Linked DNA regions of Verminephrobacter eiseniae EF01-2. The protein of the gene in region 1 interacts with the protein of each later gene in a pairwise test. Links are inferred from orthologs where the notes say so. Each region holds a gene or a part of one and is shown on either strand. Other genes may lie near its edges.

Region 1 (4,516 bases):
GACCAGGTCACGCTCGCCGATGTGGCCGGCGAGCCGTACATCATGCTGACCGTCGACGAAGCCGCCTACAGCGCGCTGCGCTACTGGGGCAAAACCGCGCACCAACCCAGGATCCGGCTGCGCACCTCGTCGGTCGAGGCGGTGCGCAGCATGGTCGCCAACGGCCTGGGCGTGGCGATTCTTTCGGACATGGTGTACCGCCCCTGGTCGCTCGAAGGCCGGCGCATAGAAACCGTCACGCTCAAGGACGCCGTGCCCGCGATGGAGTTGGGGCTGGCCTGGAAAACCGGCGCGACCCACCAGCCCGCGATGCAGGCTTTTCGCGACTACTTCAGGCAGTCGTACCTGGAGCCCGCGCCGACCGCGCCGGGCCGCGCGCGCTGAAAACGCCGCGCGCGCGCCAAGCGCGCCTTCGGCCGGCAGCCATCAATCGGCCTGCTTGCGCAAATAGGCCGGGATATCGGCGTCGTCCATGCCGCCGGAGGACAGCGCATCGACACGGGCTGCGGCCTGGGAGCGGTTGGTGCGCCAGACGCTGGGCACCGACATGCTGCCGTAGTCGGTGGACGAGCGGCTGCCTGCTGCCATGCCCGTGGCCATGCTGCCCAGTCCTGCCACCGGTGTCTGCATCGACATCGGGCGCGCCCGGTTGTCCGTGCCGGTGCGCAGGCCGCCTTGCAGCACCGTGATCGGCTGGCGTTTGGTGTTCGGGTGCGGCAGGCCGGTGGCCACCACGGTCACGCGGATATCCTCGCCCAGGCTGTCGTCGTAGGCGGCGCCGAAGATCACATTCGCGTCCGGCGCGGCGTAGGCGTTGATGGTGCTCATCGCCAGGCGCGACTCGGCCAGTTTGAGGCTGGCCTTGGTGGCGGTGACCAGCACCAGCACGCCCCGGGCGCCCGACAGGTCTATGCCTTCGAGCAACGGGCAGGCCACGGCGTGCTCGGCGGCGATGCGGGCGCGGTCCGGGCCGCTGGCGGTGGCCGTGCCCATCATGGCTTTGCCAGGCTCGCCCATCACGGTGCGCACGTCCTCGAAGTCGACGTTCACATGGCCGTACTCGTTGATGATTTCGGCGATGCCGCCGACGGCGTTCTTGAGCACGTCGTTGGCATGGGCGAAGGCTTGCTCCTGGGTGATGTCGTCGCCCAGGACTTCGAGCAGCTTTTCATTGAGCACCACGATCAGCGAATCGACATTGGCTTGCAGGTCGGCCAGGCCGTTGTCGGCGTTGCCCATGCGGCGCCCGCCCTCCCACTGGAAGGGTTTGGTGACCACGCCCACGGTGAGGATGCCCATTTCCTTGGCCACGCGGGCGATCACCGGCGCCGCTCCGGTGCCGGTGCCGCCGCCCATGCCGGCGGTGATGAACAGCATGTGCGCGCCGCCAATCGCCTGCCGGATGTTGTCGATGGCGGCCTCGGCGGCTTCGCGGCCCTTGTCGGGCTTGCTGCCTGCGCCCAGGCCGCTGTCGCCGAGCTGTATCGTGCACGGGGCCGAACTGCGCGTCAGCGCCTGCGCGTCGGTGTTGGCGCAGATGAATTCCACGCCCTGGACATGGCGCTCGATCATGTGCTCGACGGCGTTGCTGCCGCCGCCGCCGACACCGATTACCTTGATCTGGGTGCCTTGGTGAAATTCTTCGACGTCAATCATTTGGATGGTCATGGAAAGCTCCTGGTTTTCAAATTCGTAGCCAATGGGGGAAGGGGCATCGGGTGGCCGGTCGTTCGCGGGCGTGGCGGCCCGGTGCTGCAGCGCCAGCGCTGGCGCGGCGCCCGGTGCTGGCGGCGGCGGTGCGGGTGGGCAGGGAGCCAGACAGGCGACGGCATGGTCAGAAATTCCCCACGATGAAGTCTTTGAAGCGCCCGAATGCGGTTTTCATCGAGCCGCTTTTTTGCGCCACCTTGAAGCCCCGCAGGCGGGCCAGGCGCGCTTCTTCGAGCAGGCCCATCACGGTCGCCGCGCGGGGCTGGGCCACCATGTCGGACAGGGCGCCGGCGTATTTGGGAATGCCGCGCCGCACGGGTTTGAGGAAGATGTCTTCGCCCAGCTCGATCATGCCGGGCATCATCGAACTGCCGCCGGTGAGCACGATGCCCGAGGACAGCATTTCCTCGTAGCCCGATTCGCGCACCACCTCTTGCACCAGGCGAAAGATTTCTTCCACCCGGGGGTCGATCACGCCGGCCAGCACCTGCCGGCTCAGCATGCGCGGGCTGCGGTCGCCCAGGCCCGGCACTTCGACCTGGGCCTCGGGGTCGGCCAGCAGTTGCTTGGCCCAGCCGCTTTCGACCTTGATGTCCTCGGCGTCCTTGGTCGGCGTGCGCAGCGCCATCGCGATGTCGCTGGTGATCAGGTCGCCGGCGATGGGGATCACCGCCGTGTGGCGGATCGCGCCGCCGGTGAAGATGGCCACGTCGGTCGTGCCCGCGCCGATGTCCACCACCACCACGCCGAGCTCGCGCTCGTCATCGGTGAGCACGGCCTGGCTCGATGCCAGCGGGTTGAGCATCAGCTGCTCGACTTCCAGCCCGCAGCGGCGCACGCATTTGATGATGTTCTCGGCCGCGCTTTGCGCGCCGGTGACGATGTGGATTTTCGCCTCCAGGCGCAGGCCGCTCATGCCGATCGGCTCTTTCACGTCCTGCCCGTCGATCACGAATTCCTGCGGCTCGACCAGCAGCAGGCGCTGGTCGCTGGAGATGTTGATGGCCTTGGCGGTCTCGATCACGCGCGCCACGTCGGCGGAGGTGACCTCCTTGTCCTTGACGGCCACCATGCCGCTCGAATTGAGGCCCCGGATATGGCTGCCGGTGATGCCGGTGTATACGCGCTGGATCTTGCAGTCGGCCATCAGTTCGGCCTCCTTGAGCGCTTGCTGGATGCTTTGCACGGTGGCGTCGATGTTCACGACCACGCCGCGCTTCAAGCCGTTGCTCGGGGCCACGCCCAGGCCGGCGATTTTGAGCTCGCCCTGCGGCAAGACTTCGGCCACCACGACCATGACCTTGGCCGTGCCTATGTCCAGGCCGACCACCACGTCTTTGCTGTGTTCTCGTGCCATATCAGTTTCTGCCCTTGTCGGTTGTGTCGTGCGCTGCCGTGGTCTGGCGCGGCGTGCCCGCCAGGGCTTGGCTCGGCGTACCCGCCAGGACCTGGCCCGGCGTACCCGCCTCGGGGCCGACGGTGCTGACGCCGCGCAGACGCAGCGCATAGCCGCCCACATGCCGCAGATCGGCCGATTCCAGCGCGCTCACGCGCCGGCCGTACTGCGCCGCCACCTGCGCCAGCGTGCGGGTAAAGCGCTGCGTGCGCTGCAGCACCTGCGGCGCACTGCCGCCGCCGAGTTCGACCACGGCCTCGTTGTCCAGCGTTGCGCGCCAGCCGCCACGGCCGGTCAGTTCCAGCCCTTGCAGGCGCAGCCCCAGCGATTCGAATACGGGTTGCAGCAGGCCATGCATTTGCAGCACCTGGGCCGAACTGCCGCTCGGGCCTTGCAGGCGCGGCAGGCCCTCGGGCTCGACATCGCCGACGTTGGCCTCGAACACCTCGCCCTGGCGGTTGACCAGCGCCGAGCCGCTCTCCGGCCCCCAGTACGCCAGCGCGTCATGCTCTTGCAGTTGCACCAGCAAACGGCCGGGATACCAGCGCCGCACCTGCGCCAGCCGCACCCAGGGCGCTTGCTCGAAGGCCGCGCGCGCGGCGCGCAGGTCGACGGTGAAAAAGTTGCCCGCCAGATGCGGCGCCACGTTGGCGCGCAGGGTCACGGCATCGTTGTGCACCAGTTCCCCTTGCACCACGATGCGGGCAATGGCAAAGCCCGGGTAGCGCAGCAGCCACCACAGCAGCGCTGCCAGCACGCACAGGGCGCAGCCCAGGTACAGGACCGAGGCGGTCAGGTTCATCAACTTGACATCCAGCGGTTGCGCCAGGGGCTCGGTCATGGTCATGCGCGGGCCGCTCCCGACAAGGCGCCTGGCGGCGTATCCAGCGTGGCCATGGCCAGCAAGCGCAGGCACAGGTCTTCGTAGCTGATGCCCGCCGCGCGCGCCGACATCGGCACCAGCGAGTGGTCCGTCATGCCCGGCGCGGTGTTGATCTCCAGCAGAAAGGGCTGCTGGTCGCTGGCGCGCAGCATGATGTCGGCGCGCGCCCAGCCCCGGCAGCCCAGCGCGCTGAAAGCCTGCTCGGCCAGGCGCCCGATGGCGCGCTCTTGCGCCTCGGGCAGGCCGCTCGGGCAGTGGTAGCGGGTGGCGTCGCTGAAGTACTTGTGCTGGTAGTCGTAGTTGCCATCGGGCGCGACGATGCGGATCAGCGGCAGGGCCTGCGCGCTGGCGCGCCGGCCCTGATCGAGCACCGTGCAGGTGAGCTCGTCACCGGCGATGAATTGCTCGCACAGCACCTCGGGGTCGTAGCGCGCGGCCAGCAGGTAGGCCGACGCGCATTGCTGCGCCTGGTGCACCTTGCTCAGGCCGATGGTCGAGCCTTCGCGCGCGGGCTTGACGATCATCGG
Region 2 (3,794 bases), 3.3 Mb from region 1 along the record:
CGTGATCTCCAGCGTATAGGCCGAGTAGTTGGTGGCCAGCACCACGCCATTGCGGTCCAGGATCAGCCCGCGACCGGGCACGATGGGCAGCACCGCCGTGCGGTTGCTTTCGGCCTGGGCGGCCAAATCCTCGTGGCGCAGCACCTGCAAAAAGACCAGCCGGGCCAGCACCAGGCAAAACGCCACCAGCACCAGGGCGCCGACCGCCAGCGCGCGCAGCCGGAAGTGCCAAACCTCGGTTTGGCTATCGCGCAGCTCGGTCATCGGCATCACCCACACAGGACATGCTCACAAAGGACGGTTTTGATCGCTATCGGGCGGGCGGCGCTGCGGGGCCAACAGCACCCCGCAGGCCAGGGGCCAGAGCAGCGCTTCCAGCAGCGGGGCCGCCAACAGGCCAGGCCCCGGAAATATGCCCCCGCTGGCCAGCCGCGGCAAAAGCTCCAGCGCATGGGCCAACGCGAACAGCGGCAAGACCTGCAGCGCCTGCGAAGGCACGCCAAACCACAGCAGGCGGCGGTGGATGGCCACGGCCGCAAAGGACAGCACCGTGTACGACAGCGCATGCTGGCCGAGCAGGGTCGACTGGCCCACATCCATGCACAGCCCGAGCACGAAGGCCGTCCCCATGCCCATGCGCAGCGGCTGGTGCGCGCCCCAAAAGACCAGCAGCACCATCAGCAGATCGGGCATCCAGGCGATGCGCCCGAGCGGCAGCATGTTCAGCGCCAGGCCCACCGCCAGACTGGCGCCGATGAACACCGGGTTCACCGGCAGCAGCAAAGGTTCACCGCGCGGCATGATCATGGCGGGCCTTCTTTCAGGGTGCCGGCCATCATCGGCGCGCCCCGGGTTTGTCCGCAGACTCCGGGCGTTCAGGCGCCGGCTGCGACAGCCGCTGATCGGTCAGCCGCTGGAGCACCAGCACATGGCCGGACCCCTGCACCTGGGCCAGCGGCAGACAGTAGATGCGCGCGAACGCCGAGTCCGCCCCGCGCTCGACGCGCACCACACGCGCCACCGGCAGGCCCGGCGGGTACAGGCCATCGACGCCGCTGGTGGTCAGCAGGTCGTCTTCGCGGACATCGGCGTTGGCCGGCATGAAACGCAGTTCCATGCCGGCGCCGCGCCGGGTCACCGGGTCGCCGTAGGGGTCGCCATAGGCCACACCGCGCACACCGGTGCGGATGTTCAGCACCGGAATGGCCTGGTCGCGATCGATCAACAGCGTGACTTCACTGTCGAGCGCAAAAACGCGCGTGACCTGCCCGAGCACACCGGCCTGGTCGATCACCGCCGCCCCGGTCTGCACGCCGTCGATCCGCCCCCGGTCGATCACCACGCGGCGCGTATGGAGGTCGGCCGTGTCGTGGAGCACCTCGGCGGCCAGCGCCGGAATTTGCAGGCGCGCGCGCAACGCGAGCAACTGGCGCAGCCGCCGGTTTTCCAGTGCCAGTTGCGCGGCCTGCTGGGCGCTCTGGCCCAGCAGCGCCATCTTTCTGCGCTCGGCGTCGAGCGCTTGCTGCGCCGTCTGCAGCGACCGGAAATAAGCGCTGCCCTGGCTGGCGAACTCCATCGGCTTGAACATCAGCCACTGCAACGGGTAGAGCGCGGCGGCCACGGCCTGGCGCAACGGCTCGGTCAGCCCGAAGCGCGCATCCGCCACCATCAGGAACAGCGCCAGCGCGCTGAACAAGGCCAAACGCGACAGGGCCGAAGGGCCCTGTTTGAAGAGGGGGGGAGCGCCGCGCTCCAAAGTACCCTGTGGCATGGTGCGCAGCGCCCACAGACCGTCACTCGCTCATGAAAATGCTGCCCAGCCGGTCCATGCGCTCCAGCGCAATACCGCAGCCGCGCACCACGCAGGTCAGCGGCTCCTCGGCCACCAGCACCGGCAGGCCGGTTTCTTCGGCCAGCAGGCGGTCCAGGTCCCGCAGCAGCGCGCCGCCGCCGGTCAGCATCATGCCGCGCTCGGCAATATCGGCGCCGAGTTCGGGCGGGGTCTGCTCCAGCGCGTTCTTCACCGACGAGACGACCTGGTTGAGCGGGTCGGTCAGCGCTTCGAGCACCTCGTTGCTGGAGATGGTGAAGCTGCGCGGCACGCCTTCGCTGAGGTTGCGGCCCTTGACCTCCATCTCGCGCACTTCCGAGCCCGGGAATGCCGAGCCGATGCGCTTCTTGATGAGTTCGGCCGTCGGCTCGCCGATCAACATGCCGTAGTTGCGCCGGATGTAGCCGATGATGGCCTCGTCGAACTTGTCGCCGCCCACGCGGACGCTGCCCTTGTAGACCATGCCGCCCAGCGAGATCACGCCCACCTCGGTGGTGCCGCCGCCAATGTCGACCACCATCGAGCCGCAGGCTTCCGATACCGGCAGGCCGGCGCCGATGCCGGCCGCCATCGGCTCCTCGATCAGGTACACGGCCGTGGCGCCTGCGGCCACGGCGGCGTCCTTGATCGCGCGGCGCTCGACCTGGGTGGAGCCGCAGGGCACGCAGATGATGATGCGCGGGCTGGGGGCGAACAGCGTGCGCGGGTGCACCATCTTGATGAACTGCTTGATCATCTGCTCGGTGATGATGAAGTCGGCGATCACGCCGTCCTTCATCGGCCGGATGGCCTCGATATTGCCGGGCACCTTGCCCAGCATCGCCTTGGCCTCGCGGCCCACGGCCTGTATCACCTTCTTGCCATGGGGGCCGCCCTCGTGGCGGATCGCGACCACCGAAGGTTCATCGAGCACAATGCCTTTGTCGCGGGCGAAGATCAGGGTATTGGCAGTGCCAAGGTCAATCGCAAGATCAGTAGAGAAATACCGACGGAAAGCTCCGAACATTCAGGAATCCTCTCGGGCATGGCTTGCTCGTCGGCCTGCCATCGCCGGGTTGACGGGGGTCAAATGAATCGTTTTCGCGCAATGACCGGCAGGCGGCAGCGGTCGGCGGGAGGGTATTGCAGCAAAGCCGGGATAATACCCCATCGCCTGTGCATCACTCGCTGCGGCCCGGGCCGGCGCCACCGCTGCGGCGGCTTCGTTTTCCACTTTTTTTTCCGATTCTTTTCGTTATGGCACTGATCCCCCAGGACATAGAGCGCATCGCCCGGCTGGCGCGGCTGGCGCTCACGCCCGCCGAAAGCGCTGGCATGCTGACCCAGCTCAACGGCTTTTTTGCCATCGTGGAAAAAATGCGCGCAGTGGACACCTCGGGCCTGACGCCGTTGGCGCACCCGGTGGCCGCGATCGAGAGCCAGGCGCTGCGGCTGCGCGCCGACTTGGTCAGCGAGCCCGACCAGCGCCAGGCCAACCAGCAAAGCGCGCCGGCGGTCGAGGGCGGGCTGTACCTCGTTCCCAAAGTGATCGAATGATCAGGCAAGGCGCGCATGAACACCATCCACACCGCCGCCCTGCATGACCTGGGCGTTGCCGAACTGGCCACGGCGCTGCGCCAGCGCCGCGTCTGCGCCGTCGAGGTCGCCCGGCATTTTCTGGCCCGCGCCAAGGCCCGCCACGACCTGGGCGCTTATGTGGCGCTGAACGAAGAACTGACGCTGGCCCAGGCCCGGGCGGCCGACGCGCGCATCGCCGCCGGCAGCGCCGCCCCGCTGGAAGGGGTGCCATTGGCGCACAAAGACATCTTCGTCACGCGCGGCCTGCCCAGCAGCGCCGGCTCGAAGATGCTGGCCGGCTACCAGTCGCCGTTCGACGCCACCGTCGTGCGCCAACTCGCGCAGGCCGGCGCCGTGACGCTGGGCAAGCTCAACTGCGACGAGTTCGCGATGGGCTCATCCAATG

What was found. Proteins that work in one complex are often made in the same cells at the same time.
Region 2: the proteins of ftsA (region 1) and VEIS_RS07840 interact in binary tests that used the Escherichia coli proteins (3 or more experiments, as listed by UniProt). The link is inferred for Verminephrobacter eiseniae EF01-2 from one-to-one orthologs.

The regions. Positions count from the first base shown.
Region 1 is NC_008786.1:5,063,413-5,067,928, reverse strand. The notes cover bases 952-3,836. They hold ftsA (cell division protein FtsA), read right to left. Parts: upstream 3,068-3,836; coding sequence 1,835-3,067; downstream 952-1,834. Other genes in these bases: VEIS_RS22135 (cell division protein FtsQ/DivIB), read right to left, coding at 3,069-3,836; ftsZ (cell division protein FtsZ), read right to left, coding at 952-1,668. In the rest of the region: VEIS_RS22150 (LysR family transcriptional regulator), read left to right, coding at 1-384; more of ftsZ, read right to left, coding at 427-951; more of VEIS_RS22135, read right to left, coding at 3,837-3,947; VEIS_RS22130 (D-alanine--D-alanine ligase), read right to left, coding at 3,950-4,516. UniProt on the Escherichia coli protein: Essential cell division protein that assists in the assembly of the Z ring. May serve as the principal membrane anchor for the Z ring.
Region 2 is NC_008786.1:1,793,183-1,796,976, forward strand. What follows is about bases 816-3,794. They hold VEIS_RS07840 (rod shape-determining protein), read right to left. Parts: upstream 2,838-3,794; coding sequence 1,794-2,837; downstream 816-1,793. Other genes in these bases: mreC (rod shape-determining protein MreC), read right to left, coding at 836-1,771; gatC (Asp-tRNA(Asn)/Glu-tRNA(Gln) amidotransferase subunit GatC), read left to right, coding at 3,068-3,367; gatA (Asp-tRNA(Asn)/Glu-tRNA(Gln) amidotransferase subunit GatA), read left to right, coding at 3,383-3,794. Also shown: mrdA (penicillin-binding protein 2), read right to left, coding at 1-264; rod shape-determining protein MreD, read right to left, coding at 289-807. UniProt on the Escherichia coli protein: Forms membrane-associated dynamic filaments that are essential for cell shape determination. Acts by regulating cell wall synthesis and cell elongation, and thus cell shape.